Regions from separate parts of the Pseudomonas sp. F220 genome, predicted to be linked through region 3. Evidence: predicted binding sites of a transcription regulator. Region 3 holds the regulator's gene; each other region holds the start of a gene.
The links. Region 3 encodes sigma-54, which starts transcription at its own class of promoters, with help from an activator protein. Its sites were predicted from a motif close to ANTGGCATNNANNTTGCTNT; they were not measured.
Positions count from the first base shown of each region.

Region 1: the regulator sigma-54 is predicted to act here: its motif matches at 1,703-1,722, upstream of ACZYSM_RS10040 (CmpA/NrtA family ABC transporter substrate-binding protein).
Region 2: the regulator sigma-54 is predicted to act here: its motif matches at 2,689-2,708, upstream of ACZYSM_RS08655 (pilin).
Region 4: the regulator sigma-54 is predicted to act here: its motif matches at 2,309-2,328, upstream of glnK (P-II family nitrogen regulator).

Region 1 covers NZ_JBVASJ010000008.1:63,130-70,785, forward strand. The annotation lists gene rmf (ribosome modulation factor) at 222-437, shown strand; gene ACZYSM_RS10035 (quinone-dependent dihydroorotate dehydrogenase) at 591-1,610, opposite strand; gene ACZYSM_RS10040 (CmpA/NrtA family ABC transporter substrate-binding protein) at 1,859-3,070, shown strand; gene ACZYSM_RS10045 (ANTAR domain-containing response regulator) at 3,086-3,661, shown strand; gene ACZYSM_RS10050 (nitrate/nitrite transporter) at 4,000-5,211, shown strand; gene ACZYSM_RS10055 (bifunctional protein-serine/threonine kinase/phosphatase) at 5,219-6,889, shown strand; gene nirB (nitrite reductase large subunit NirB) at 7,361-7,656, shown strand, end outside.
Region 2 covers NZ_JBVASJ010000006.1:165,935-173,590, forward strand. The annotation lists gene coaE (dephospho-CoA kinase) at 1-100, opposite strand, end outside; gene ACZYSM_RS08635 (prepilin peptidase) at 97-969, opposite strand; gene ACZYSM_RS08640 (type II secretion system F family protein) at 972-2,189, opposite strand; partial or broken gene ACZYSM_RS08645 (ATPase, T2SS/T4P/T4SS family) at 2,193-2,369, opposite strand; gene ACZYSM_RS08650 (hypothetical protein) at 2,360-2,527, opposite strand; gene ACZYSM_RS08655 (pilin) at 2,756-3,172, shown strand; gene ACZYSM_RS08660 (BON domain-containing protein) at 3,540-3,896, shown strand; gene ACZYSM_RS08665 (DUF2845 domain-containing protein) at 4,079-4,375, opposite strand; gene ACZYSM_RS08670 (DUF748 domain-containing protein) at 4,378-7,299, opposite strand; gene ACZYSM_RS08675 (class I SAM-dependent rRNA methyltransferase) at 7,398-7,656, opposite strand, start outside.
Region 3 covers NZ_JBVASJ010000002.1:150,531-158,186, reverse strand. The annotation lists gene ACZYSM_RS02600 (HPr family phosphocarrier protein) at 1-148, opposite strand, end outside; gene rapZ (RNase adapter RapZ) at 164-1,021, opposite strand; gene ptsN (PTS IIA-like nitrogen regulatory protein PtsN) at 1,024-1,488, opposite strand; gene hpf (ribosome hibernation-promoting factor, HPF/YfiA family) at 1,501-1,809, opposite strand; gene ACZYSM_RS02580 (RNA polymerase factor sigma-54) at 1,929-3,422, opposite strand; gene lptB (LPS export ABC transporter ATP-binding protein) at 3,693-4,418, opposite strand; gene lptA (lipopolysaccharide transport periplasmic protein LptA) at 4,418-4,963, opposite strand; gene lptC (LPS export ABC transporter periplasmic protein LptC) at 4,950-5,522, opposite strand; gene ACZYSM_RS02560 (KdsC family phosphatase) at 5,531-6,055, opposite strand; gene ACZYSM_RS02555 (KpsF/GutQ family sugar-phosphate isomerase) at 6,055-7,029, opposite strand; gene ACZYSM_RS02550 (ATP-binding cassette domain-containing protein) at 7,273-7,656, shown strand, end outside.
Region 4 covers NZ_JBVASJ010000003.1:286,579-294,234, reverse strand. The annotation lists gene ACZYSM_RS04970 (LysR substrate-binding domain-containing protein) at 1-32, shown strand, start outside; gene ACZYSM_RS04965 (YifB family Mg chelatase-like AAA ATPase) at 161-1,654, opposite strand; gene ACZYSM_RS04960 (accessory factor UbiK family protein) at 1,855-2,115, opposite strand; gene glnK (P-II family nitrogen regulator) at 2,536-2,874, shown strand; gene ACZYSM_RS04950 (ammonium transporter) at 2,910-4,247, shown strand; gene ACZYSM_RS04945 (secondary thiamine-phosphate synthase enzyme YjbQ) at 4,461-4,886, shown strand; gene sutA (transcriptional regulator SutA) at 4,989-5,312, shown strand; gene ACZYSM_RS04935 (HAD family hydrolase) at 5,550-6,248, opposite strand; gene xerC (tyrosine recombinase XerC) at 6,245-7,144, opposite strand; gene ACZYSM_RS04925 (DUF484 family protein) at 7,147-7,656, opposite strand, start outside.

The DNA of each region.
Region 1 (7,656 bases), on a different contig from region 3:
TACTTATGGCCTTAACACCATTATCGTTACGTCCTTATGACAAAACGATCATTCCCTCGATGTGACGCATTGGTTAGAACTCAATACAGGTTGGCGCCGCAATGACGTCAACACCTTGGCTCGCCACGCCGGCAGCGAGCCGCCAACGGCAGAAAATTTCTGCCCGACCTCGATTGAGGTCGACGGGACATTACACAGTCAACAAGTGAGGGAAACACCCTATGAGAAGACTTAAGCGTGATCCGTTGGAAAGAGCATTTTTACGCGGATATCAATATGGCGTTGGTGGCAAATCCCGTGAGCTTTGCCCATTTACTCTACCGTCGGTACGTCAAGCCTGGATTAACGGCTGGCGAGAAGGACGCGGCGACAACTGGGACGGTATGACCGGCACTGCGGGAATCCATAGACTCAACGAACTTCACGCCGTCGGCTAAACGGGGCACACATTCCGACACCACAATCTGAATACGCAACGACTTAACCATGCACGTCCCATCCGGGCGGCGGGCTACGGCCCAGGGGCTCCTTCAAGGAGCCCTTTTTTATTCCTGCTCACTTTGTAAGCCATCACGCAATCCTACAAAGACTTAACGCAGCGCTGCAATCGCATCCACCGATTGACGAATCAGCGCCGGTCCCTTGTAGATAAAGCCCGAATACAACTGCACCAGGCTCGCGCCAGCGGCGATTTTTTCAGCCGCGTGCTTGCCTTCGGTGATACCGCCCACGGCGATGATCGGCAAGCGGCCGGCCAATTCACCAGCCAGTACCTTGACGGTGTGGGTGCTCTTGTCGCGAACCGGCGCGCCGGACAGACCGCCCGCCTCGTCGCCATGCTCCATACCCTCGACGCCAACGCGGCTCAGCGTGGTGTTGGTGGCGATCACTGCATCCATGCCCGTCTCGATCAACGCTTGCGCCACCTGCACGGTTTCTTCATCGGTCATGTCCGGAGCGATCTTGATCGCCAGCGGCACTCGCTTGCCATAACGCTGCGTCAGGTCTTCCTGGCGCTGACGCAGGGCTTCGAGCAGTTGCTTGAGCGAGTCGCCAAATTGCAGGCTGCGCAAGCCCGGGGTGTTCGGCGAGCTGACGTTGACTGTCACATAGCTGGCATGGGCGTAAACTTTATCCAGGCAGATCAGGTAATCATCAACCGCGCGTTCAACCGGGGTGTCGAAATTCTTGCCGATATTGATGCCCAGGATGCCCTTGTACTTGGCCGCTGCCACCCGCGCGAGCAAGTGATCGACGCCGAGGTTGTTGAAGCCCATGCGGTTGATGATCGCCAGGGCTTGCGGCAAGCGGAAAATCCGCGGTTTCGGGTTACCCGGTTGTGGACGCGGGGTGATGGTGCCGATCTCGACGAAGCCGAAACCCAACTGGGCAAAACCATCGATGGCCGCGCCGTTCTTGTCCAGGCCTGCCGCCAAACCGACCGGGTTGGGGAAATCCAACCCCATGACATTCACCGGCATCCGCGCTGGCGCCTTGCACAACAAGCCATTGAGGCCCAAACGCCCGCCCGCGCCGATCAGGTCCAGGGACAGATCGTGGGAGGTTTCCGGGGAGAGTTTGAACAACAGCTGACGGGCCAGGGTGTACATGGGCGGGCTTGACTCGGTTGGCGGCGAAATGAGCCGGCGATTATAGCCGGGCAACGGGGCCGCAAGCGAGGTACGCGATGAAATCAACGGTGAATGGCATATGCCTTGCACCATCGATTGCATCAGCACTCATGCCAACGGCGGGATGAGTCCCACGTTGTTATTGAAAAGGACAACGGCGTCGTCACCCGCTTTTGCTTTGGCAAGGGACCTGGGTACGACGCTTTTTTATGGAGGGTGCACACCTGATGAATGAATTTCCTGCAGGCCCCTTGGCCTGGGTCAACGGCAGCGATGCCCCGGAAAAAAGCGCGATCAACCTTGGCTTCATGGCCCTGAGCGATTGCGCTTCGGTGGTGGTCGCCGCCACTCAGGGCTTCGCCCAACCCTACGGCCTGACCCTTAATCTCAAGCGCCAGTCATCCTGGGCGAACCTGCGGGACAAGCTGGTCAGCGGCGAACTGGATGCCGCCCACAGCCTGTATGGTTTGATCTACGCCGTGCACCTGGGCATCGGCGGCGTCGCAGCCACCAATATGGCCGTGCTCATGGGCCTGAACCAAAACGGCCAAAGCATCAACCTGTCCCACGGCCTGCAAGCTCTTGGCGTGACCAGTCCTGAAGCGCTTCACCAGCACGTGCACCAAAGTCGCGCAAAGCTGACCTTCGCCCAGACCTTCCCCACGGGTACCCACGCCATGTGGCTCTATTACTGGCTCGCCAGCCAAGGCATCCATCCGTTGCAGGATGTCGACAGCGTAGTGGTGCCACCGCCGCAGATGGTCGCGCACCTGCAGGCCGGGCGCATCGACGGTTTTTGTGTCGGCGAGCCGTGGTGCGCCAGCGCGGTAAAGCAGGATCTGGGATTCACCATGGCCACCACTCAAACCATCTGGCCCAATCATCCTGAAAAGGTTCTGGGCTGCACGCGTGCGTTTGTCGAGCAGTACCCCAATACCGCCCGCGCACTGGTCATGGCGATCCTCGAAGCCAGCCGCTTTATCGACCAGAGCACCGAGAACCGCCGAAGCACCGCGCAACTGTTGAGCGCACGCGAGTATCTGGACGCGCCTGTGGACTGCATCCAGCCGCGGCTGCTCGGCGACTATGCCGACGGCCTGGGCAATCGCTGGCAAGACCCTTATGCGCTGCGCTTCCATGGTGCGGGCGAGGTCAACCTGCCGTACCTCTGCGATGGCATGTGGTTCATGACCCAGTTCCGCCGCTGGGGGTTATTGCGCGACGACCCGGACTATCTCGGCGTCGCCCGTCAGGTTCAGCAATTGGAGCTGTATCGCGAGGCCGCCAGCGCCGTCGGTGTCAGTCACTCTGGCGAGGCGATGCGCAGCAGCCAATTGATCGACGGCAAGATCTGGGACGGTTCGGACCCGGCCGGCTATGCCCGCAGCTTCACACTGCACGCTATGAACGCCCCCTCCGCCCTTCTCGCCAGCCGCTGACAGGAGCCTGCGAACATGTTGCGTATCCTGCTGATCAACGACACGGCAAAGAAAGTCGGACGGCTCAAAGCTGCCCTGACCGAGGCCGGATTTGACGTAATCGACGAATCCGGGCTGACCATCGATCTGCCGGCGCGCGTCGAAACGGTGCGTCCGGATGTGATTTTGATCGATACCGAGTCACCGAGCCGCGATGTGATGGAACAAGTGGTGCTGGTCAGCCGCGACCAGCCACGGCCGATCGTGATGTTTACCGACGAACATGACCCGGACGTAATGCGCCAGGCGATCAAGTCCGGGGTCAGCGCCTACATCGTCGAAGGCATCCTCGCCTCGCGCCTGCAACCGATCCTCGACGTCGCCATGGCCCGCTTCGAAAGCGACCAGGCCTTGCGCGCACAGCTCCAGGCCCGCGACCAGCAACTCGCCGAGCGCAAGCGCATCGAACTGGCCAAAGGCTTGCTGATGAAGATGAAGGACTGCAAAGAGGAAGAGGCCTACACCCTGATGCGCCGCCAGGCCATGAGCCGCCAGCAGAAGCTGATTCAAGTGGCTGAACAGATCATTGCCATGAGTGAGTTGCTTGGCTGAAGTTCTGTTGCGTCTGTGAGGGCGTCTTCGCGAGCAGGCTCGCTCCCACAGGGGAATTGCGTCGTACATAAATCAACTGTGGGAGCGAGCCTGCTCGCGATTGGCCGCAACTCGGTTTCACCTGTTGGCACAGATCTCGCTATGTAAACCACACAGGTAACCAACGGCGGTTGCCCCACCTACGACAAAGACGTCGCACACCCCTTCGCGAAAGCGCATCGGGTTGCGGCGTTTTTTCGTTTTGGCCCCATAGCCCGGGGCCGGTGGCGCGGCCGTTACGGGCGCCCCACCTGAAAGCTCACGACTCCTTTCGAGACTCTTCACAGCTGAGGTGCGCGATGAAATCAAGCTTCTGGAAATCCGGCCATACCCCGACATTGTTCGCGGCCTTCCTCTATTTCGACCTGAGCTTCATGGTCTGGTACCTGCTCGGCCCTTTGGCGGTGCAAATCGCTACCGACCTGCAACTGACCACCCAACAACGCGGGCTGGTGGTCGCCACGCCGATTCTGGCGGGGGCCTTTCTGCGCTTTGTGATGGGCTTGCTGGCGGATCGCCTGTCACCGAAAACCGCCGGACTGATCGGTCAGGTCATCGTCATCTGCGCGCTGTTCGGCGCCTGGAAGCTGGGTATTCACAGCTATGAACAAGCACTGGTGCTCGGCCTGTTTCTCGGCATGGCCGGTGCGTCGTTCGCTGTCGCGCTGCCTCTGGCCTCGCAGTGGTATCCACCGCAGCATCAAGGCAAGGCCATGGGCATTGCCGGTGCGGGCAACTCCGGCACGGTGTTCGCGGCGTTGATTGCCCCCGTACTGGCGGCAGCTTTTGGCTGGAGCAACGTGTTCGGTTTCGCCCTGATTCCGCTGATCCTGACCCTGATAGTTTTTGCCTGGCTGGCCAAAAACGCCCCTGAGCGGCCAAAACCAAAATCCATGGCTGACTACTTCAAGGCACTGGGCGATCGCGACAGTTGGTGGTTCATGTTTTTCTACAGTGTGACCTTCGGTGGTTTTATCGGCCTGGCCAGCTCCCTGCCCGGCTACTTCAACGACCAGTACGGCCTGAGCCCGGTAACCGCTGGCTATTACACCGCTGCCTGCGTGTTCGGTGGCAGCCTGATGCGCCCGCTGGGTGGCGCCCTGGCGGATCGCTTCGGTGGCATTCGCACGTTGCTTGGCATGTACACTTTGGCGGCGATCTGCATGACCGCGGTGGGCTTCAACTTGCCAAGCTCCTACGCCGCCCTCGCCCTTTTCGTCTGCACCATGCTCGGTCTTGGTGCCGGTAATGGCGCGGTCTTCCAATTGGTACCGCAGCGTTTTCGTCGGGAGATCGGCGTGATGACTGGCCTGATCGGCATGGCTGGTGGCATCGGTGGCTTCGCACTGGCGGCCGGCATGGGCGCGATCAAACAGAGCACCGGCAGCTATCAACTGGCGCTTTGGTTTTTCGCCAGTCTCGGTGTGCTGGCCTGGTTCGGCCTGCACGGGGTCAAACGTCGCTGGAGAACCACGTGGGGTTCGGCGGCCGTGACCGCTGCGCGGGTCTAAGCGCTTAATGAGCCTGCAACTGACTTTCGCCCAGGCCAGCGCCATCGGCCCACGCGATGAAAATCAGGACGCTCTGCGCCTGGTCACCCCAGCCCCTGCGCTGGCGGCCAGTAAGGGCTATTTGTTCGCCATCGCTGATGGCGTCAGCCAGTGCGCCGACGGCGGCCTCGCCGCTCGTTCGACCTTGCAGGCTTTGGCACTGGACTACTACGCCACGCCGGAAACCTGGGGCGTGGCTCAGGCCCTCGATCGGTTGTTGCTGGCACAGAATCGCTGGCTACAGGCCAACGGTGGCGGGCAGCCATTGCTCACCACCGTCAGCGCGTTGGTGCTGCGTGGCCGGCGTTTTACCCTTGCCCATGTCGGCGACTGCCGGGTCTATCGGTGGTGCGCCGGGGAGTTGCAGCGCATTACTGAGGATCATGTCTGGGAGCAACCGGGCATGCAGCATGTACTCAAGCGCGCATTGGGTCTGGATCAGCATCTGGTGCTGGATTTTCTCGACAGTGAACTGCGCCTGGGTGAGAGCTTCGTGCTGCTCAGCGACGGCATCTGGGCAGTCCTTGGCGACATGGCGATCACCGCGATCCTGCGTGACCAGCCCGACCTCGACAGCGCCGCGCAGACGCTGGTCAACGCCGCGCACCTGGCAGGCAGCCAGGACAATGCCAGCGCCTTGTTGGTGCGGGTCGATGCCCTCGGTGAAGCGAACATCGGTGATGCGCTGATCCATTTACAGCAATGGCCGTTGCCGCCCGCGCTGAAGCCGGGTCAGTCGTTCGAAGGCTGGCAGGTCGAGGCATTACTCGGGCAGAGCCAGCAGTCTCTGCTCTACCGCGTTCGCGATGCCCAACAGCAACCCTGGCTGCTGAAAACCTTACCGGCCCACCTGCATGACGATAACCAGGCCGGGCAAGGTCTGCTGTCTGAAGAATGGTTTCTGCGGCGGGTCGCCGGTCGACACTTCCCCGAAGTGCATGCCGCCAGTCAGCGTCAGCATTTGTACTACGTGATGCGCGAATACCCAGGTTTGACCCTGGCCGAGCTGTTCGCACAAAACGGTCCGCTGCCACTGGCTCAATGGCAGGAACTGGCCGAACGCCTGTTGCGGACGGTGGGCATGCTGCATCGACGGCAGATCCTGCACCGGGATATCAAACCGGAAAACCTGTTGCTGGGTGAGGACGGCGAATTGCGTCTGCTGGATTTCGGTCTGGCGTATTGCCCTGGGCTCTCGGAGGACCAGGCGCACTTGCTTCCTGGAACGCCTAGCTACATTGCCCCGGAAGCCTTCAATGGCAACACGCCAACGCCGCAACAGGATCTGTATGCGGTGGGCGTGACCTTATATTTCCTGCTGACCGGGCAATATCCCTTCGGGGAAATCGAAGCCTTTCAACGACCACGCTTCGGGGTGCCAGTCAGCGCCAATCGCTATCGGCCGGACCTTCCGGATTGGCTGGAGCAAAGCCTGGAGCGTTCGGTTTCAGTCAATCCCGCTCAGCGTTTTGAAACGGCAGAGGAATGGTTGCTGCTATTGGAACAGGGAGAAAGACGCAGTTTGAGCGTTCGGCCCAAGCCGCTACTGGAACGAGAGCCACTGAAGGTTTGGCGGACCTTGGCACTGGTGTCGTTGCTGATCAATCTGGTGCTGCTGTATTGGGTGTTTCATGGTTGAGCACGCGCTTTTCGTAGCAGCTGGCGAAGCCTGCGTTCGGCTCGGTCCGCGTTCGGGCGAAGCGGTCGTAAAAAGCCATACCGCGTTTTTGGCAAAAAAATGGAGTCGCCTGGATTGCGACTGCTTCGCAGCCGAACGCAGCCTGGCGGCAGCTGCTACAGGATTTTGCGCTCCACTAGCGTGCGCGATGCCTTGAATCGGTGCATAAAACTCAAACCAAACGCTGAATCACGGCTCAACGCCCAATAAAACCACTCTGCGTACAACTTGGCACAACCGCTGCATTACCTCCTTCAACAGACATAAAGCGCAGCCTTCAACGACGAAGGCTGTGCTTCCCGAGAGAACGGGATCAGGACAAAGGCGTCCTCGCTAGGTAACTAGCGGGACGCCTTTTTTTGTTTGCGCAAAATTTGTCGAGCCAGTCCGACCGCCCTGATGAGGCAGGACTGAGCTCCCCCGGAGATTCTTATGAAAAAACTCAAACTGGTGATGATCGGCAACGGCATGGCGGGGGTTCGCACCCTCGAAGAATTGCTCAAGCTGAGTAACGAGCTGTACGACATCACGGTCTTCGGCGCCGAACCCCACACCAACTACAACCGCATTCTGCTATCGCCGGTGCTAGCCGGTGAGCAGACGTTCGAAGAGATCGTGCTCAACGATTTGAGCTGGTACCTGGACAACAACGTCAAACTGCTGCTCAACCGCAAAGTGGTGCAGATCGACCGGGTCAAACGCCGAGTGATTGCCGAAGATGGCACCGA
Region 2 (7,656 bases), on a different contig from region 3:
GCACACCGAGGTCGATGAAGTGCTGTGCAGCGGCACTTTTGCCGCTACCGATTCCGCCGGTCAGGCCGAGAATCCAGGGTTTGAGAACAGGGCTAGTCATTTGAAACCGACAGACTGCAGATAAGAGTTGGTTATTTGACCACCCCAGAGCAAGGCAATCCAGCCGGCAATTGCCAGATAGGGGCCGAAAGGCATTGGCGTCGAGGTTTTCGCGCCACGCATGCGCAGCAAACTCAGCCCCAGCACAGCGCCCACCAGGGATGACAGCAGGATCGTCAGCGGCAGAATTTGCCAGCCGCCCCAGGCTCCGAGCATCGCCAGGAGCTTGAAGTCGCCCTGGCCGATGCCATCCTTGCCAGTGAGCACCTTGAACAGCCAATACACCGACCACAGGCTCATGTAACCGGCCACTGCGCCCCACAACGCGTCATGCAAGGACACGAACAGGCCGAAGCTGTTGACGATCAAGCCCAGCCAGAGCAACGGCAGCACCAACACATCCGGCAGCAGTTGATGATCGGCATCGATCAGGCTCATCGCCAGCAAGCCCCAGCTCAAGATCAACATCAGCCCTGCCTGCCAGCCAAAACCGAAATGCCAGGCGACGAAGGCAGAAAGCAGACCGCAAGCCAGCTCGGTGAACGGGTAGCGTTTGCTGATGGGGGCCTTGCACTTCGAACAGCGACCTCTCAAAAGCAGATAGCTGAGGACCGGGATGTTTTCCCAGGCCCGGATCGGGTGAGCGCAGTGCGGGCACTGGGAATGTGGGAGCAACAGGTTGTAAGTCGGGCCTGATGGTTCTGGCGTTAAACCCAACACATCGTGGGCTTGTTCCCTCCATTCGCTTTCGAGCATTTTTGGCAGACGCCAGACCAGCACATTGAGGAAACTGCCAACAATCAGGCCCAGAGCCAGCATCGATAATATGAAGGCCAGCGGATAGCTCGCCAAAAGCTCGTTCAAGGGCATGTTCAGATCGCTGTGCCGAGTTGGAAGATGGGCAGGTACATGGCTACTACCAGGCCGCCGACGATGATGCCAAGAACTACCATGATGAAGGGTTCCATCAGGCTGGTCAGGTTGTCGACCATATTGTCGACTTCACCCTCATAGTAAGTTGCGACCTTTTCCAGCATATCGTCCAGCGCGCCCGATTCTTCACCAATGGCGGTCATTTGGATCGCCATGTTCGGGAAGATGCCGGAAGCGCGCATGGAGAAATTCAGCTGCATGCCGGTCGAGACATCCTGTTTGATGCGCTTGACCGTGTTCTTGAACACAATGTTGCCCGTGGCGCCGGCCACGGAGTCCAGGGCTTCGACCAACGGTACGCCGGCAGCAAAGGTGGTAGAGAGTGTACGGGCGTAACGAGCCACGGCTGATTTGTACATCAGCGTGCCCACCAGCGGTAGTTTCAACAGACTGACGTCCAGCCAGTCACGGAAGCGTTGAGAACGTTTGCGCGCATGCCGGAAACCCAATACCGCAGCACCGATCGCGACCAGTACCAGCAACCACCACTCCTGCATGAACTCGGAGATGGCAATGACCATCAGGGTGAAGGCCGGGAGTTCTGCACCAAAACCGGAAAATACCGCCTGGAACTGTGGGACCACCTTGACCAGCAGAATGCCGGTCACAATGATCGCGACGAAGATCACGGCCAAGGGATAGGTCATGGCTTTCTTGATCTTGGCTTTGAGGCTTTCGCTCTTTTCCTTGTAGGTCGCTACCCGCTCCAGCAAGGTTTCCAGGGCGCCAGCCTGTTCACCGGCGTCCACCAGGTTGCAGTACAGGTCATCGAAATACTGCGGCTTTTTGCGCAGCGCAGCGGCAAAGCTGTTGCCGGCCGCGACTTCCTGTTTCACCTCGTCCACCAACTTGCGCATGTTCGGGTTATCGAAACCTTCACCGATGATGTCGAAGGACTGCAGCAACGGCACTCCGGCTTTCATCATGGTCGCCATCTGCCGGGTGAACAGGGCGATATCCAGGGGCTTGATGCGTTTGTCGGCGCTAAAGATCGAGCTGTTTTTTTTTCGTACCTTGCCCGGGGTAATGCCTTGCTTGCGCAACTGCGCCTTGATCAGTACCGGGTTATGACCGTTCAATTCACCGGTCATTTTCGTGCCTTTTTTATCGGTGCCTTCCCACGCGTAGACACTGATTTTTGCTGCTTTGACCGCCATCGTTTAGTCCTTGGTGACCCGGTTGATTTCCTCAAGGCTGGTAATGCCCTGCATGGCCTTGAGCAGGCCTGAGGTACGCAAGTCGTTAAAACCATCCTTGCGCATCTGGGAGTCGATCTCCAGTGAATTGCCTTGCGTCATGATCAGACGTTGCAGGTCCGGCGTGTTCTTCACCACTTGCTTGAGCGTCGCCATGTACAGGTCTTTCTGGTCGGGTTCATATCCCAAGGCATCATGCCCATCTGCGCGTTGAGCGGATCGAGAGTTCGCATCACGACTTTTTCGCCCCACAGCAGAACCAATTGCGTGGCCAGGTCGGTGAGGGCGATGTCATTCATACGAGCACCAAACGCAAAACAGTCAGAGACTTATAGCCTAGACGGTCGGATCAGCCTAATGAGGGATGGGCGGGTGACAAAAAGTGTCAGATTGTGCAGCTGCTAAGGATAAAGGCGATGCGCCAGCACCTTTGTGGGCCCACTGACATGGGCTCGATGGGCTTGGCATGCGCTGTGCTTTAACCTGTTAAGGTCATGAGACTTCATTTAATGCTTGGAACTTAATCTATGGATAGTCAAAAAGGGTTTACCTTGATCGAGCTGTTGATCGTGGTCGCGATCATCGGCATTTTGGCCACGTTTGCGATACCGGCTTATTCGAAGTACCAAGCCAGGGCCAAGGTTACCGCTGGATTGGCGGAAATCTCCGCGCTGAAAGTTCCTTTTGAAGACATCATGAATCAGGGCACCGATCCCACATTAGAGCTGGTAGGTGGCATCGCGACATCGAGTAACTGCACGACTACCGCATCAGGTACCTCCTCTACAGGCGCAGGCACAATTGCTTGCACAATCTTGAATGCTCCGGGCCCTGTGCTTAACCATACGATCACTCTTACCCGCACACAAACCGGGGGCTGGTCTTGCGCAACCACCGTCGCGTCTGACTACTCTCCAAAGGGTTGCACCGCCACTGGCACGTAGTCTTCTAGTCATCCAGTAAAAAAATGCCCCCGCCTGGTGAAGACGGGGGCATTTTTTATGGGAAGTATTGAAGATGAACGGAGGGTGATCAGCGGCGTTATTTCAAACATCCTCATACCTGAATAGATAAATATGGAAATGGCCTGCAATTCAGGATGTTAGGAACTTTTGTGAAAGCCGCAACTTGCATGCAGATTACGTAGGAGTCATGCATTCTGCACGACTCCGGATTTTTGATTTTTTTATAACTAGTTGATTTATAAGTATTTACTTTTAGTTTGTGGGTTGGCACAGCGTCTGCAATATATCCAGTAACCCTGCCCCAGTATCACGGCGCAGACCTTCTAGAAAAACAGGAGTTACTCGTATGAAGAAGTTCGCTATCGCTGCTGCTACTGCAACCGCGCTGACCCTGACCATGGCCAACGTTGCATTTGCGCAGACCACTCAAACCACCCAGTCGCCAATGGTTGTGGCTGCTGGTGAAATGACCAAGGCCAAGGAAGCTACTTCCGACACCTGGATCACTACTAAAGTGAAAAGCGATCTGGTCACCGAGAAAGGCATTCCTGGCACGGACATCAAAGTTGAAACCAACAAAGGTGTTGTGTCCCTGTCCTCAACTGTTGCGGTAACTGAGGCACAGAAAAAAATGGCAGTGGATATCACCAAAAAAATCAAAGGCGTTACAGCTGTATCGGCTGACGGCTTGAAAACCGAATAACGTTCAAGCTTCTCGCCTGGACTGGGAGAAGGGGACGACAGGCGCTCCAGTAATACGCCTGTCATTTCTTCAAGGTTCATGCGAAAGACCGCACGGATGTGGTCATTACAGGCTCCGGCACTGAGTGTCGGAGCCTGTTCTATTTGAGGCGCAAAATGTATCTGCGAAGGGGAAGGGGGGTGTCAGTTGCCGCGTTTGCTGTCGATACGCACCAGGCGATTGCCTTCAAAGCGCAGGTATTGATACATGCCGCTGTTGGGGCCGTACATCCACTCCTCGACCTGAAACTCTTCGCGCTTGTTAGCGCTGCGCTTGTAACCCAGAGAATCACGGGAAACCGGCGCTCCACATTTCTGCAGAACTTCGCTAGACCTGTCTCCTACGCTGATCAATTGACTGGCGCAGCGTAGCGTATCGGCGGCTTGAGCCTGGCTGGCAGCAACGGCCAATGCCAGGCTGAGCAAGAAACGTGTTTGCATGGTTACTCGCTATCCAGATGCAGCGGCGTGATCACCCGACCATCGTTTTCTGCTTGCCCTAGATTAGCGTCGATGAAGTAAACCCGATCGTCAGCCAACTGCCCTTTGTCCACCAGGAAGTCCTTGATGCTGCTGGCCCGATCTTGTCCCAGTTGACGTAGGAGCACGTCGCTTTCGCTCCAGAACTTGATCACCCCTTCACGCAGTTTTGTCGTGCGTTCGTCGCGGCTCAGTTGCGTCCATTCGGCCGGTGGTTGTGTTTTCAGGCGGGTGCGGTAGATGCCTTCAAGCAGCGGCGCCTTCTCGCTGTCTGGAACGTCTAACAGGGACGCTTGGGCAGGGACCTTGTCACCGCGGCGCTGAAGCATTTTGTAGTAGTTGTATTGATATTCACGCTCGAGCCGCTGTTCGGCGATCGGTGGGCCGTCGCTGCTTTGCGCGCTGGTGCCTTCAATTTCCAGTCGCAGGGCCGGACGCTCTTTGAGAGCATTGGCCAGTTTGATCAACGTCGATTCGGAGTCTTTATTCAGGTCACTGGAACCTGGCGCGAACGACACGCTGCCAAGGTCTTCTGAGCCGCCACCGCTGACCAGACCGCCAATGAACTTGAAGGGCGCTTCAACTGCACGCAGCACCAGATTGCGCAGGGTCTGCCAGATGATCGGCATCACGCTGAACTGTGGATTGTTCAAGTCGCCGGTGACCGGAAGCTCGATGGAGATTTTGCCGTCGCTGTCTTTGAGCAGTGCGATTGCGAGACGAATCGGCAAGTCTACGGCATCCGGGCTGTCGACTTTTTCACCCAGTTGCAGTTGTTCGATCACCATTTTGTTCTCGGCGGTCAACTGGCCCTTGATGATCTTGTAATGCAGGTCGAGATTGAGCCGGCCCTTGCGAATACGGTAGCCGGCGAACTTGCCGGAGTAGGGCGTCAGGGTGGTCAGCTCGACACGTTTAAAACTGGTGGCGATGTCCAGCGCCGCCATCGGGTCGAACGGGTTCACGCTGCCTTTGATGGTGACCGGGGCGTAACGGTCAACCTTGCCTTTGATATCGACGCTGGCCGGTTTGACCTGACGGCTGTCGATGGTACCGATCGATCCGTTGAGCTGTTGAACGGCGGTGGCGAAGTTTGGCGTCAGGCTGAAGTCGGCGAAGTTTGCCGAACCGTCGTTGATGGCGATTGCACCAATATGAATGCCCAGCGGCTTTTCCTTGCTGGCGGCGGGTTTGGCGGCGCTTTTAGCACCGTTGTCCGCTGGCTGAGGGATCAGCAGGTCATCAATGTTGGTGGTGCGATCCTCGTTGATCATAAAACGCACGTACGGCTGGAACAGGTTGACCTTGGTGATCGACAGGCTGTCGCCATGTTGATAATTCAGCCCTTCGAGCACCAATTGCTGCCACTTGAGGAAGTCACGGGTCTTCAAGGTGTCCAGGGTGTGCAGTTGATCGACCTGGGCCCGACCGGTGACGTTGAACGCCAGCGGTTCGGTACTTTTCAGATCGACCGCCAGATCACTGCCAAGCATGCCGCTACGCAGTTCCAGGCGAATGAACGGGCTGATATAGGACTGGGCGATACGCAGGTCGATGTCTTTGGTCTGCACCTGCAGTTTGGCGCTGACCGGGCTCAGATTGACTTCGCCGCTCGCCTGGATCTTGCCCTGCTTGCCCAGCCCGGTATCGAGCTTGAGGGTGAAAGGCGACTTGTTGAGGCTGTCGAAGTTTTGCAGGTCCAGGTTCAGGGGGCCGAGTTCCAGCGCCACCGCAGGTTGCGCCTGGCGGTCCGCCACGTGGACTTGGTAGTCGCGCAGTTGCACATCCTTCAACAGCACCTGCCAGGGTTTGTTTGGGGCGGTTGGTTCTGGCTTGGGCGAATCCGCCGCCGCTGGGGCCTTCGCGGGTGCAGGTTTGGCTGGTTGGCTGGCAAAGAGCTTCTGCCAGTCGAGTTGGCCATCGGCTTCACGAGCAGCCCAGGTTTCCAGTTTTTGGCTGCGGATCTTGCCGACAACTACTTGCTGTTTGGCCAAATCGACAGACGTTTCGCTGATATCCAAGCGTTCCAGTCGCACGAGTGGCCGGCCGTCGGGAGCCTTGATGGCGAACGGCGCAACACTCAGCGCCGTATTGCTCAGCAGTAGTTCGGTTTCTTTGGCCAGGTTGAGTTTGTAGTCAGTGCTGAGGTTAACAACCCCGTTTTCCAGAACCAATGGCACGGATTCACGTACATACGGCCACCAGAGTTTCATCTGGCCATTAGTGACTTTCAATTTACCTTCAGAGGCAATCGGCACCAGGCTGAAGTTGCCGGTCCAGTCGATCTGCCCACCTTCGGGGCCCACCGCGACCAAGGTCATGTCGGCGTTGTCGTCAGGCAGGGTGCTGAGGTTCTTCAGTTCGAAGTCGAGCTTGTTGTAGAGGAATTCGATGGGCTCGCTGGGGCGCAGGTCCTGGAAGTGCACATAGCCGCCGGCCAGCTTTATGCGCTCGATGCGCAGCGGAAATGGTTTGGCGTTGGGGTCGGCAGGTGTCGGTTCGCTGGCTGGCAGTTTGAACAGCCCGGGCAGATTGAGCTTGCCGTCTTTGCCGAAAAGGATTTCGGTATTGGGTTTGTCCAGCTCGACATCGGCCAAGTGCAGCGCGCGAGTCCAGAGGCTGTCGATCTGCAGATTGGCGTAAAGGCGTTCGAAGCTGACCTGCTCCTTGCCCGGTTCGCCGATATTCAGGCCCCATAGGGTCAGCTCAAGGCTGAAGGGGTTGAGTTCAATACGTTGGATGTGTGCCGGCACCGTTGCGTAGTTGGCCAGTTGTTGATTGGCGACCCGCAAGGCGATGCCTGGCAATATCAGAAATCCCAACAAGCTATAAAGGGCGAGAGCAGTCAACAAGGCGCCAATGGCGCGAATCAATCCTTTGGGCATGTGAGGCGTCATCTATCTGATATCGGAAGTGCCTTGGAGTATGGCATGCGTTTACGGTTCCGAAGCAATCACCTTTATTCGCGTAATACTTGTCTGGCTCAGAGTTGCAGGATCAGGGTTTTCAATGGCGGTTGCTGATCCATGGACGGGAAATCGCTGCCCGGGGTCAGTACCTGCCAGTCGCGCACCGGGCGTCCGGCCTTTTCGGCACAACGTAAAACCTGTTCACGCCAGTCGTCCATGCCGACCTTTGCCAGGTTGTTGCAGCAGATCAGTACGCCATTTTCTGCGGTGGTTAGCAGGGCCGGTTTAAGCAGGCTTTGATAGTCGCGCAACAGGTCAACGGTGCCGAAAGCA
Region 3 (7,656 bases):
CCATGATGCTTTTGCCATCGACCATCGATTCAGGCGTGCGTCCGGCTCTGATCTGGCACGGATACTGACCTGCAACCCCAACGAACTTGGCAGACGCTCGGGCATGTAAACCCAACTTGTTGATGATTTCAATTTCCAGAGCGGGCATCGCGGTGTGGATCCTTTAGCTTAGGTCGCGGTGGCGAACCTGGACGTTCTTCAGGGACGTTTGCAGGGCCTGGCCCAGACGTTCGGTCAGGTAGACGGAGCGGTGATGCCCGCCGGTGCAGCCAATGGCGATGGTGACGTAAGCGCGGTTGCTGGCAGCGAAACGAGGTAGCCACTTCAGCAGATATGCAGAGATATCCTGGAACATTTCTTCGACGTCCGGTTGGGCGGCCAGATAGTCGGCAACCGGCTGATCCAGCCCGGACTGTTCGCGTAATTCTGGTTTCCAGTACGGATTTGGCAGGCACCGCACATCGAACACCAGGTCGGCATCGACCGGCATGCCGCGCTTGAAGCCAAACGACTCGACAAGGAACGCCGTGCCCGATTCTGGCTGGTTCAACAGACGCAGTTTGATCATATCGCGCAGTTGATACAGGTTCAGATTGGTGGTGTTGACCTTCAGATCAGCGAGGTCGGCAATCGGCCCAAGCAGGTTGGTTTCATCGTCAATGGCTTCGGCGAGCGATCGATTGGCGTTGCTCAGGGGATGGCGCCGACGGGTCTCGGAGAAGCGCTTGAGCAGGGTTTCTTCGTCGGCGTCCAGATACAGCACGTCGCATTGGATGTGCCGGCTGCGTACCTCTTCCAGAAGTTCGGGAAAACGCGACAAATGGCTGGGCAAGTTACGGGCGTCAATAGACACCGCGACTAGCGGTTGCGCCAGTTCAGTGTGAATCAACGCGCGCTCGGCCAGCTCCGGAAGCAGGCCGGCCGGCAGGTTGTCAATGCAGTAGTAGCCGTTGTCCTCCAGTACATCGAGGGCGGTGCTTTTACCTGAGCCGGAACGGCCGCTGACGATGATCAAACGCATGATTAGTGACCGTTCTGCTCGACCAGGACAACCTGATACAGGGCTTCATTGGTTGCGGCGCTGCGAAGCTTTTCGCGCACTTCCTTGCGGTCAAGCATGCTGGCAATCTGCCGGAGCAGTTCCAGGTGCGCATCGGTAGCGGCTTCCGGGACCAGCAGAACGAACAGCAGGTCAACCGGCGCACCATCGATGGCGTCAAAATCTATGGGGGCGTCCAGGTGCAGTAGCGCACTGACTGGAGACGTGCAGCCCTTGAGGCGGCAGTGGGGGATGGCGATGCCGTTGCCAAAACCGGTGGAGCCAAGTTTTTCACGGGCAATCAGACTCTCGAAGACATCTTGCATCTCCAGATCCGGCACTTCGCGGCTGATCAGGTTGGCAATTTGCTCGAGGGCGCGCTTTTTACTGCCGCCCGGCACGTTCACCAAAGAACGGCCGGGGGTCAGGATGTTTTCAAGTCGAATCATGGGTTGGGAGTGTTAACGACCTGTTGCGCCCTGGAGGACACTTTGGGTCTTTTCCTTATGCTTTTTGAGTTGGCGATCCAGCTTGTCGGTCAGCAGGTCGATCGCGGCATACATGTCTGAATGCTCAGCGTTGGCGACTACTTCTCCGCCGGGGATATGCAGCGTGGCTTCGATTTTCTGCAGCAGCTTCTCGACGTTCATCGTGACCTGCACGTTGGTGATCTTGTCGAAATGCCTTTCCAGTCGTTCGAGTTTTTCGCCGATGTAGGCGCGTAAAGGTTCGGTCACTTCCAGTTGGTGTCCACTGATGTTGACTTGCATACAGCTTCTCCTTCGTTGCCAGTGCATAAGGCGGCAGGCTGGTTTGCCTGCCACTAGGCTGTGCCCGAAAACTGCCTGTGAGTTTTCAAACACAACCTGGAACGCTGTGGCGTGGCCCGTTACATCAACCGCTTGCGTTCGCTCGAAGGCGCGATCCCAAGGGATTCGCGGTACTTGGCGACGGTGCGGCGGGCTACCTGAATGCCTTGTGCCTCCAGTAAACCAGCGATCTTGCTGTCACTCAACGGCTTTTTCTGATTTTCCGCGGCAACCAGTTTTTTGATGATCGCGCGGATCGCTGTGGACGAGCATTCACCGCCTTCAGAGGTGCTTACGTGGCTGGAGAAAAAGTACTTCAGTTCGTAGATGCCGCGTGGGGTATGCATGAATTTCTGGGTGGTGACCCGGGAAATCGTCGATTCGTGCATGCCGACCGCTTCGGCGATGTCATGCAGCACAAGCGGTTTCATCGCCTCATCGCCGTACTCGAGGAAGCCCCGTTGATGCTCGACGATCTGGGTAGCGACTTTCATCAGGGTTTCGTTGCGGCTTTGCAGGCTTTTGATGAACCAGCGCGCTTCCTGCAACTGGTTGCGCATGAAGGTGTTGTCGGCGCTGGTGTCGGCACGACGCACGAAACCGGCGTACTGCGGATTGACCCGCAGGCGCGGCACAGATTCCTGATTCAACTCCACCAGCCAGCGCTCGTTGTCCTTGCGCACGATCACGTCAGGTACGACGTATTCGGCTTCGCTGGACTCGATTTGCGAGCCTGGGCGCGGGTTGAGGCTTTGCACCAGCTCGATGATCTGCCGAAGCTCGTCTTCCTTGAGTTTCATGCGGCGCATCAGCTGGCTGTAATCACGGCTGCCAAGCAGGTCGATGAAGTCGGTGACCAGTCGTTTGGCCTCGGTCAGCCAAGGTGTTTTGGCTGGCAGCTGACGCAGTTGCAGCAACAGGCATTCGCTCAGATTGCGCGCACCGATACCGGCCGGCTCGAATTGCTGGATGCGATGCAGGACGGCTTCAATCTCGTCCAGTTCGACGTCCAGTTCCGGGTCGAAGGCTTCGAGGATTTCCTCGAGGGTCTCGTCCAGGTAGCCCTGATTGTTGATGCAATCGATCAGGGTCACGGCAATCAGGCGATCGGTGTCGGACATCGGTGCCAGGTTCAGTTGCCAGAGCAAATGACTCTGCAGGCTTTCACTAGCCGATGTGCGGGTGGTGAAGTCCCACTCGTCGTCATCGTTGCTCGGCAGGCTGCTGGCGCTAGTCTGGTAAACATCTTCCCAAGCCGTGTCGACGGGCAGCTCGTTGGGGATGCGCTCGTTCCAGTCGCCTTCCTCGAGGTTATCCACCGTCGGGGCCGTTTCCTGGTAGGAGGGTTCCTGAACATCGGTATTGGGTTTCTGCTCGACGTTGTCGGCCAGAGGGTCGGCGTTATCGAAGTCGTCGCCTTCTTCCTGGCGTTCGAGCATCGGATTGGACTCCAGTGCCTCCTGGATTTCCTGTTGCAGGTCCAGGGTCGACAATTGGAGCAGGCGGATGGCCTGTTGCAGCTGCGGTGTCATCGTCAGCTGCTGGCCCATTCTCAAGACTAGCGATGGTTTCATGGCAGGGGCTTAACACCTTATTCGCCGGCGCACATGCGCCATCCACTACAGGGCGCCTAAGCGCCAAACATAAGCAAATTATATGCCTGAAACTGAAGTGTTTGCCTAGAGCGCGGTAACAATAAAAATTTACAGGATCTTATTGCTGCTGGCGCTCTGACTATTGGCTGAACACCTGAGGGCGCGTGTTTGCCTAAAGCGCGGTAACAATAAAATTTATAGGGTTTTATTGATGCAGCCGCTCTGGCAGCTAGCCAAACACCTCAGCACTTACAGGCGGAACTCATGACCCAGGTACACTTCCTTGACCAGTTCGTTGGCCAGGATAGTGGCGGAGTCACCTTCGGCGATCAGTTGGCCGTCGTTGACGATGTAGGCGGTCTCGCAGATATCCAGGGTGTCACGGACGTTGTGGTCTGTGATCAGCACGCCGATACCCTTGGCCTTCAGGTGATAGATGATCTGCTTGATGTCACCCACCGAGATCGGGTCCACACCGGCAAAAGGCTCATCGAGCAGGATGAACTTCGGTGCGGTAGCCAGGGCTCGGGCGATTTCCACGCGACGACGTTCGCCGCCGGAGAGGCTCATGCCGAGGTTCTCGCGGATATGGTTGATGTGGAACTCCTGCAGCAGGCTTTCCAACTCCTTGCGACGCTCGGTCTTGTCGAGTTCCTTGCGAGTCTCAAGAATGGCCATGATGTTATCGGCGACCGACAGTTTGCGGAAGATCGACGCTTCCTGCGGCAGATAGCCGATACCGGCCCGTGCACGACCGTGCATCGGCTGGTGGCTGACGTCCAGATCGTCGATCAGTACACGGCCCTGATCGGCCTGGACCAGTCCGACGATCATGTAGAAACAGGTGGTCTTGCCGGCGCCGTTAGGACCGAGCAAGCCGACGATCTGACCGCTGTCGATGGACAGGCTGACGTCACGCACGACCTGACGGCTCTTGTAGCTCTTGGCCAGATGCTGAGCTTTCAGAGTTGCCATTACTGGGCCTTCTGCTCGTCAGTTTTCTTTTTCGGCTGGATCACCATGTCGATCCGCGGACGTGGCGCGGTGACGGTGTTACCGTTGGCGCGACCGGCGTTGGCGACCTGCTTGACGGTGTCGTAGATGATTTTCTCGCCTTCGGTGGTATTGCCGTCGTTGATCACTTTGGCGCGGTCAATCAGTACGATGCGGTTTTGCGCGGCATGGTACTGAATGGTCACGCCATAGGCCTGAACCGGCTTCGGATCACCGACCTTCTGCAGTTGTTCGAAATACGCCAGGTTGCCCACCGAGGTCACCACGTCGATTTCGCCTGCGTGGGTGCGAGTGATGGTCACGGTATTGCCGGTGATCTTCATCGAGCCTTGGGTGATGATGACGTCGCCTTTGTAAGTGGCAATGCCTTGCTTGTCATCCAGTTGAGCGTCGTCGGCCTGAATGCGGATGGGTTGCTGGCTATCAGTCGGCAGAGCCCAGGCGCTCACGCTTCCCAGTGCTGCGCTCAGGCTGAGCAAAATAGGGAGGGTTTTAACGAGCCTCATACTGTCCTCTTACGTTCGATAGCAGGTGCATCCTGCTTTCTTCCAAATACGCTTTCATTCCCTTGCCCGTAGTCACACCACCGGCGCCGTCGATTCTAACGGCTTGCTCGGTCTGCGCATATTGCTTCTGGGGGAATACAGTCATACGACTACTGGTAATAATCGTCGCGCGATTCTTCTCGTCAGTACGTGCAATACGTACCGAGTCAATCAGTTCTACTTCAGTGCCGTCCGGATTGACCTCTCCGCGTTCGCTCTGGACATGCCAGGGGAACGTCGTGCCGCGATACATTTGCAAGTCGGGTTTGGTCAGCAATGTCACATCGGTCGCTTTCAGGTGTTCGACCTTGTCGGAAGTCATTTCGTACTGCAACTTGCCATCGGGCAGAAACTGCACGCTGTGGGCGTTGATGGCGTAGTAGTCGATGGCGCTTTCGTCGACGACCGCCGGTAGCCTCTCCAGAAAGCGTTCCGGGCTGATATTCCAGTAGCCAACGGCCGCGAACAGAGCGGCGATGACTCCGAAAATCAAAATACTGCGAATTTTTTTGCTCAGCATAGATGGCTCTACAGGTAGGCGGCGTTGGCCGCTTCAAGACTGCCTTGGGCTCGCAGGATCAACTCGCAAAATTCACGTGCAGCCCCTTCGCCGCCGCGGGCCTGGGTAATGCCGTGCGCATGTTCACGGACGAAGCTGGCGGCGTTGGCGACCGCCATACCCAAGCCGACACGACGAATCACCGGCAGGTCGGGCAGATCGTCGCCCAGATAGGCGACTTGTTCATAGCTTAGGTTGAGTTGAGCAAGAAGCTCGTCGAGTACGACCAGTTTGTCTTCGCGGCCCTGATAAAGGTGGGGGATGCCGAGGTTTTTCGCGCGACGCTCGACCACTGGGGTCTTGCGGCCGCTGATAATGGCCGTCTGCACACCAGTGGCCATCAGCATCTTGATGCCTTGGCCGTCGAGAGTGTTGAAGGTTTTGAATTCGCTGCCGTCTTCGAGGAAGTACAGGCGGCCATCAGTCAGCACGCCGTCGACGTCGAATACCGCCAGTTTGATGTTTTTGCCGCGTTGCAGAAGGTCCGCGCTCATTACATTACTCCCGCACGCAGCAAGTCGTGCATATTCAAGGCGCCAACCGGGCGATCATCGCTATCGACCACCACCAGCGCGCTGATTTTATTGTCTTCCATTATTTTCAGGGCCTGGGCTGCGAGCATCTCTGCACGCGCGGTCTTGCCATGAGCGGTCATCACTTCATCGATGGTGGCGCTGTGGATGTCAATGGTGCGATCCAGTGTGCGGCGCAAATCGCCGTCAGTGAAGATCCCGGCCAGACGTCCGTCGGCCTCGAGAACCATTGTCATACCAAGGCCTTTGCGGGTCATTTCCATTAATGCGTCTTTCAGTAAGGTGCCGCGCGGCACTTGAGGCAGTTCCGTGCCCGAGTGCATGACATTTTCCACTTTCAGTAGCAGGCGACGACCCAAGGCACCGCCTGGATGGGAAAAGGCGAAGTCTTCAGCGGTAAAGCCCCGTGCTTCAAGCAAAGCGACCGCCAGCGCGTCCCCCATTACCAGAGCAGCAGTGGTAGAGGAAGTCGGTGCCAGGTTCAGCGGGCAGGCTTCGTGCTCGACGTGAACATTGAGATTGACCTCGGCGGCCTTGGCCAGCGCCGACTCGGGATTGCCGGTCATGCTGATCAACTGAATGCCCAGGCGCTTGATCAGTGGCAGCAGGGTGACGATTTCATTGGTAGAGCCGGAATTGGACAGCGCGAGGATGATGTCATCGCGGGTAATCATGCCCATATCGCCGTGGCTGGCTTCGGCCGGGTGTACGAAAAACGCCGTGGTACCGGTGCTGGCCAGGGTCGCGGCAATTTTATTGCCGATGTGCCCTGACTTGCCCATGCCGACCACAACCACACGGCCTTTGCTGGCCAGAATCATCTCGCAAGCGCGTACGAAATCTGCGTCGATATGGGCCAGCAAGCTTTCTACGGCTTCAATTTCGAGGCGGATGGTACGTTGTGCTGATTGAATCAGGTCGCTGGATTGGCTCATATCAGAAATCGTATACCCAGATGAAAAGGCGGCGATTATAACGGTAATGATCAATTCCCTCACATAAGTTCGTCAGACTTTGCGTGATTTGCCTGTCTTGATCCTGAACAGGCACGGCTTCGGCCTTGGGCGCTCTGCATCAGCAGTGATATAGTTCGCCGCCAGTTCGGCCTGCCCAGGATGTATGTGCTTTCGGTAGAGAGCCAGGCGTCCGAGTGAGAGGCTGCATCGCAAGGAGTTTAGATGAGTGCCGATAACGCCTACGCGGTCGAGCTGAAGGGACTGTCCTTCAAGCGCGGTACGCGCAGCATCTTCAATAATGTTGATATTCGCATTCCGCGGGGTAAGGTCACCGGCATCATGGGACCTTCCGGCTGCGGCAAAACCACGCTGTTACGCTTGATGGGCGCGCAGTTGCGGCCCAGCGGCGGCGAAGTCTGGGTCAACGGTCAGAACCTGCCGAAGCTTTCGCGCAGCGATCTGTTCGACGCGCGCAAGCAAATGGGCGTGTTGTTTCAAAGCGGTGCATTGTTCACGGATCTGGACGTTTTCGAGAACGTTGCCTTTCCCCTGCGCGTTCATACCCAATTGCCGGATGAAATGATCCGCGACATCGTTTTGCTGAAA
Region 4 (7,656 bases), on a different contig from region 3:
TGGAGCTTCCAGACGTCGAGCGCCTGAGCTGAAGCCAGGTTGTGATCAGTGGCAGCACCGTTTTCGCCCATCGCTCGCTGGATTCCGCCAACCTCGACATGGACGCGAACCGAAGTGCGGCAGACGCCGTTGGTGGATCTTCTAAAGGGATGACAACGGTTTAACTGGCTGCCGGCCGATACTGCAGCGCTTCAGCCAGATGACTGCGACTGATCATTTCAACCTGCTCAAGGTCCGCCAGCGTGCGGGCCACCTTGAGCAGTCGATGCGCGGCCCGCAAAGACAGGGTCAGCCGTTCGCATGCCGTCTCAAGCCAGTGCTCGTCGACTGTGGATAACTTGCAGTGTTGGCGCAGGCCTGGCAGGTCGAGGAAGGCATTGGCACAACCCTGACGCCGTTGTTGCCGACTGCGAGCGGTGGCCACCAGTAAGGCGGCGCTGGCGGTGTCATCGCCGGGTTGCTGCGTGGGGTTGAGCGCAGTGGCTTCGCGGGCGACGGTCAGGTGCAGGTCGATGCGATCCAGCAGAGGGCCGGAGAGTTTGTTGCGATAGCGCTGAATCTGTTCCGGTGTGCAGCGACAACGTCCGCTGGGCTCGCCGAGATAGCCGCACGGGCAGGGATTCATCGCAGCCACCAATTGGAAGCGTGCGGGGAAACGTACCCGGTCTCGGGCTCGGGCAATGACAATTTCGCCGGACTCCAGGGGCTCTCTTAAAACCTCCAAAACCTTTCTGTCGAACTCAGGCAATTCGTCCAAAAAAAGCACGCCATGGTGGGCGAGGGTGATTTCCCCTGGCTGCGGTTTTGAGCCTCCGCCCACCAGCGCCGGGCCGGATGCCGAGTGGTGAGGATGGCGAAACGGCCGTTGTGGCCAGTGGCTCAGCGGTACATGGCTGGCGACCGACTGAATCGCGGCGACCTCAAGCGCTTCATGTTCATCCAGAGGTGGAAGCAAACCGGGCAAACGACTGGCCAGCAGGGTTTTACCGGTGCCCGGCGGGCCGCTGAACAACAGGTTATGCGCACCTGCCGCGGCGATCAGCAGCGCTCGTTTGGCGGCGATTTGCCCCTGAACTTCACTCAAGTCGGGATAAGGTTTATTCGTGTGCAGCAAGCCGCTGGAAACAAAAGGTTCAATAGGCGTATGGCCGTTGAAATGCGCGACCACTTGTAGCAGATGATCGACCGCGATCACCTTAAGCCCCGAAGCCAGACAAGCCTCTTCGGCATTGGCTCGTGGCACCACTAGCATGCGCCCGGCATCGCGTGCGGCGAGCGCCGCCGGCAGCACCCCTCGCACTGGCCGTACGGCGCCAGACAACGCCAGCTCCCCAAGACACTCCGCATCGTCCAGCGTCAATGTTGGGACCTGTACGCTGGCCGCCAAAATTCCCAAGGCAATCGCCAGGTCAAAGCGCCCGCCGTCCTTTGGCAAGTCAGCGGGAGCGAGATTCAACGTTATTCGACGAGCCGGAAAATCGAGGCCTGAATTGAGAATTGCACTGCGCACCCGGTCTTTGCTTTCCTTGACGGCCGTTTCCGGCAAGCCCACCAATGTCAGAGAGGGCAAACCGTTCGCCAGATGAGCTTCGACAGTAACTGCAGGCGCTTCCACGCCCACCTGGGCGCGGCTGTGGACGATGGCCAGAGACATAGATCATTCCTTGATGGTGCGAGAGCCGCTTCCTGCGGCTTTGGAAGGATAGTTGAGCGAAGAGTAGAAACTGGAGGATTACAGCGATTGAATCCAGACAGGATGTATCAGCCCACGTGAGAAGGTGACTGCAGCGCAGTCATTCGCGGGCAAGCCACACTCCCACAGGATGAGCGGGGACCTGTGGGTCGACGGCAACTTTATTCCGCAGGCGGTGCCAACTTCGCCTCAAGCTCCGCCACCTTTGCTTCAAGACTCTCCAACCGAGCCCGCGTGCGCGCCAGTACCACCATCTGACTGTCGAATTCTTCTCTGCTCACTAGATCAAGCTTGCTGAAGCCGCTTTGAAGCAGGGCTTTGAACTGGCTTTCGATTTCGGTGCGTGGCAGCGGGGCGTCGCCGCTGAGCAGGCGGGAGGCATGGCCGCTCAGGGCGTCGAGGAGGTCTTTGGGCGCGAGCATGGTAGGTGTCCTGGAAACAGATGGTCGGCAGTGTATCACGCAGTGTCTATAGTCAATTGCGCAGGCAGGGATGCACGTTTTTCGCGCATGTTGGCGTGCAGTCGCGCACCGTTGTTGTGCGGATCTGCTGCAGAGATTGTGAAGAGACGCTTGCGGCAGCGACCAAGGGATTGAAATCAGTAGGTTTTCACGAGATGGCAAGCTTTCTGCTTAGTCGTTGGTAACCCATGCACTGATGCAGTCGCTGTGACGAATGCAGTGCGCCGGGCGGAACGGGGGAAGTGTTTCGTCAGGAGTGGTTAGCGGGCGTCGGGATGGCCGAGCAGGGCCAACGATGCGTTACAAAGCCAGGCACTGCGCTTAGACTTGAGCCGGGTTTGTTTTCCTGGGGCAAGTCCACCAATTCGGGAGAGAGTTTTCATGAAGCTAGTCACTGCCATCATCAAGCCGTTCAAGTTGGACGATGTACGCGAGTCGCTGTCCGAGATCGGCGTGCAGGGCATTACCGTTACTGAAGTCAAAGGCTTCGGTCGGCAGAAGGGTCACACCGAGCTGTATCGTGGCGCGGAATACGTGGTCGATTTCCTGCCCAAGGTGAAGATCGATGTCGCCATTGACGACAAGGATCTTGACCGGGTTATCGAGGCGATAACCAAGGCAGCCAATACCGGCAAGATCGGTGATGGCAAGATCTTCGTGGTCAATCTGGAACAGGCGATTCGCATCCGTACCGGCGAAACCGATACCGACGCAATCTAAGCCGCCACAAACCCAACGCCCCAGGAGAAAACAATATGACTCTGCGTAAATTCGCAGGGCTTGGAGCCCTGTTGTCCATCGTAATGCCCGGCCTGGCCATGGCGGCAGATCCGGTGGCGCCTCCAGTCCTCAACTCCGGCGATACCGCCTGGATGTTGATCTCTACTGCCCTCGTGCTGTTCATGACGATTCCCGGCCTCGCGCTGTTTTACGGCGGCATGGTTCGCTCCAAAAACGTTCTTTCCGTGATGATGCAGTGCTTCGCCATTACCGGTCTGGTCACCATCCTGTGGTTCATTTATGGCTACAGCATGGCGTTTGACACCACGGGGATGGAAGTCAACGTCGTCAACCTCAACTCCTTTGTCGGCAGCTTCGCCAAGGCCTTCCTCGCCGGCATCACGCCTGCCAGTATTACCGGGCCTGCGGCGCTGTTCCCTGAGGCGGTGTTCGTCACCTATCAGATGACTTTTGCGATCATCACCCCGGCGCTGATCGTCGGTGCGTTCGCTGAACGGATGAAGTTCTCCGCGATGCTGGTGTTCACAGGTCTCTGGCTCACGCTGGTTTACGCGCCGATCGCGCATATGGTCTGGAGCGGTCCGGGTTCGCTGTTGGGCGACTGGGGCGTGCTCGACTTCGCGGGCGGCACCGTGGTGCACATCAACGCCGGTGTGGCCGGTCTGATTGCGGCTCTGGTATTGGGCAAGCGCAAAGGCTTTCCGACCACGCCGATGGCTCCGCACAACCTCGGTTATACCCTCATGGGTGCCGCGATGTTGTGGGTCGGCTGGTTCGGCTTCAACGCCGGTTCCGCCGCTGCGGCCAACGGCACTGCCGGTATGGCGATGCTGGTTACCCAGATCGCAACCGCCGCCGCTGCGCTGGGCTGGATGTTCGCTGAGTGGCTCACTCACGGCAAACCAAGTGCACTGGGTATTGCTTCGGGTGTGGTCGCCGGTCTGGTGGCAATCACTCCGGCCGCTGGCACCGTAGGCCCGATGGGCTCTCTGGTGATCGGCCTGGCAGCGGGTGTGGTGTGCTTCTTCTGCGCCACCACGCTGAAACGCAAACTCGGCTATGACGACTCCCTGGACGCCTTCGGCGTACACGGCATCGGCGGTATTCTCGGCGCGATCCTGACCGGTGTGTTTGCTGCACCGTCCCTGGGTGGCTTCGGCACCGTTACCGACATCGCCGCACAAGTCTGGATTCAATGCAAAGGCGTGGGCTTCACGGTGATCTACACCGCAATCGCCACCTTCATCATTCTTAAGGTCCTGGACGCTGTCATGGGCCTGCGTATCACGGAAGAAGAAGAGGCTGTCGGCATCGACCTGGCACTTCATAACGAACGCGGCTACAACTTGTAAGACGCGCATAAAAATCTTGCCCGGCTTGCCGGGCATTTTTTTGTCCGGATTTTGTCATTGAAGAAGCAGCTGAAAGGTTTTTTCTTACAGCTTTGGCCGTGTTTACGACGGGTGTTTTTCTGCGGCCAATGGCTTACGTGATGGAAGGAATATTAGGGCCTTTGTTTTTTCCCAGAGCGCGCTAGAATGCGCCCCGAATGTGCGGAGAACTGTATGTGGCAACAGACTCTGATTACCCTGCGGGCAAGGCCTCGGGGCTTTCATCTGGTAACGGACGAGTTACTCGCCGGCCTGCCTGAACTGAAGGCATGTCGGGTTGGTCTGTTGCATTTGTGGCTGCAGCATACCTCGGCGTCGTTGACCATCAACGAGAACGCCGACCCGGCGGTACGTCGCGACTTTGAACAATTTTTCAATCGGCTGATCCCACAAGGCATGGCCGGGTATGAACATGAGGACGAAGGCGCGGATGATCTCCCGGCGCACTTCAAGGCCAGCTTGCTTGGCTGTCAGCTGAGTTTGCCGATTACGGCAGGTCAACTGGCGTTAGGTAGCTGGCAAGGTGTTTATCTAGGCGAGCATCGTGATCATGGCGGTGTTCGTAAAGTCCTCGCCACCTTGCACGGTGATGGGGCATAAGCCGCTGGTTACCAGTGGATGATGAATTTTTTCCGGCGGCCTTCGACAGTGGGCGAAGCTGGGCTATAACTAATCTGCTTTTCGCAAGTCATGAGGTAGAACATGAGCGACGATGATCTGGAAAACGACGACCTCGAAGTAGGTGACGAAGACGAGACCGAAGAAGGTCTAGAAGCAGCGGCCGAAGACGTCGCTGACGACGATGGCGGCGATGCGCCTGCTCCGACCGCTAAAGGCAAAGCCAAGGCTGCTATTTCAGTCGATGAGCTGCCGAGCGTCGAAGCCAAGAACAAAGAGCGTGATGCTCTGGCGCGCGCTATGGAGGAGTTTCTCTCCAAAGGCGGCAAAGTGCAGGAAGTCGAGGCCAACGTGGTGGCTGATCCACCAAAGAAGCCTGACAACAAGTACGGCAGCCGTCCTATCTAAGCGCGCCTGGTACTTGCTTGCTGAAAAAGCCCGCCGTCGCTGCGGGCTTTTTCATGGGTGAAAGGAAAGTATGGGGGAGAGTGCTCTTCGTAGCAGCTGCCGAAGGCTGCGTTCGGCCGCGAAGCGGTCGTAGATGCCTTACGCTGATAAAGCGGGAAAAACGAGGTGTCCGGATTGCGACTGCTCCGCAGCCGAATGCAGCCTTCGGCAGCTGCTACGGTTCGTGTTGCTACAGGATTACTTGTTCCAGCGCGCCAACAGCTCTGGCAGTTCGGTCAAACTACGAATCTCTGCATCCGGCTGTTTCTCTGCTTCCCAGGCCTTGTTGCCAGGGTTGAACCAGATCGCCCTTAGCCCCGCTTGCTGCGCGCCGGCAATGTCATCCCCAGGATGGTCACCGATATGCACGGCGGTTTGCGCTGTCGCGTCACCACGCTGCAAAGCTTCGTGAAACAGACGCGAATCCGGTTTGGCAATACCGATATCTTCCGCGCAAAGGGCAAACTTGAAGTAGTCGGCAAGGCCCAGGCGGCGGACATCAGCATTGCCGTTGGTGACTACCCCCAGGGTGTAGTGTTTGGCGAGGACTTCAAGGGTCGGTTGTACCTCGGGAAAGATCTCGAGCTGATGCCGCGCATGCAAAAACACTTCAAAGCCCTGATCGGCCAGCTCCGACGCTTGCTGATGGGCGTAACCGGCTTCCTCCAGGGCGTGGAACAACACTTTGCGGCGCAAGGCGCTGATCCGGTGCTTGAGGCCAGGCTCATTGCTCAGGACCCGCTCACGGATCGCCCAGAGGTGTTCGACGGGCACGCCGCCGAGATCCGGCGCGCGTTCCGCCAGCCACTCGCGCAGTACCGCTTCCGCGCTGACGATGACCGGGGCGGTGTCCCACAGGGTGTCGTCGAGGTCGAAAGTGATCAGTTTGATCGTCATTGCTCACCGCCTTTGTTGCGTTTGGCCCGAGGATGGGCGCTGTCGTAGACCGACGCCAAATGCTGGAAATCCAGATGAGTGTAAATCTGTGTGGTCTTGATGTCCGAGTGACCGAGCAACTCTTGCACTGCGCGCAGGTCTTGCGAGGACTCCAGCAAGTGACTGGCGAAAGAGTGCCGAAGCATGTGCGGATGCAGGTTCTGCCCCAGTTCGCGCTCACCAGCGGCTTTAACGCGCAGCTGGATGGCTCGCGGTCCCAGGCGTCGACCCTGTTGGCTGACGAACACTGCGTCGTCTGCCGGGTTGGTCAGGGCGCGCAGTGGCAACCACAACTGCAATGCCTCCCGCGCTTTTCTGCCGACGGGCAGAACCCGGGTCTTGCTGCCTTTACCGAGGACTTGAACCAGGCCATCTGCTAAATCGAGCTGATCGAGATTGAGCCCGGTCAGCTCCGAAAGGCGCAGGCCGGAGGAGTAGAACAGCTCCAGAATCGCCTGATCACGATGGGCTAGAAAGTCGTCCTCGACAGCGCCGTCGAGCAGTTGTAGCGCGCGGTCGGTATCGAGGGTCTTGGGTAGCCGACGTTCGCCCTTGGGGGGTGCCAGACCGTTGGCCGGGTCGTGGTCGCAGAGGCCTTCGCGGTTCAAGTAGTGGTAGAGCCCGCGAACCGCGGAAAGCAGGCGCGCCAGGCTGCGGGAGGACTGGCCCTGCTGATGCAGGCGGGCGATCAGGCTACGCAGGCGTTGAATATCCAGCGTGGCCCAGCTTGAAATCTGCTGTTTCTCGCAGTACGCCAGCACTTTGTTCAGGTCGCGGCGGTAGGCTTCCAGTGTATGAGGTGACACTTGGCGCTCACTGCGCAGGTGAGCGCAGTAGGCGTCCAATTGTCGTTCCACGGTTAGCGTACCGAGCGTAGAGAGTTGTGGATGCGCGGTAGTACGCGGCCCATAACCTCAGCGATATAGCTCAAGAACAGCGTGCCCACCGAGCTTTTGTAATGCTGCGGATCACGGCTGGCGATGGCCAGGACGCCGTGCAGGCCTTGGTGGCTTAGGGCGACGACGGCCGTGGAGCCAATTTGCTTGCGCTGTTCTTCGCCGAACAGGAAGTCCAGTTCGTGCTCGCGCAGACTGCCACTGACGGTTTTGCCTTCCGACAACAAGCCGCCGATGGCTTGTTGCGCTTCGGCACTGGTGACCCAGCGGCCGACCGGTAAGGCGCTGTCGCTGAACAGAATCAGACTGACAAAAGGCACCTGAAAGTCCTGTCGCAGGCTGTCTTCGACTGAAATCACCACGTCTTCCAGGCTGTTGGCGTCCATGAGCGCGAGAATCAGCCGGCGAGTCTTGTCGAATAGCCGGTCATTGTCGCGAGCGACGTCCATCAGTTGTGAGAGGCGATGACGCAT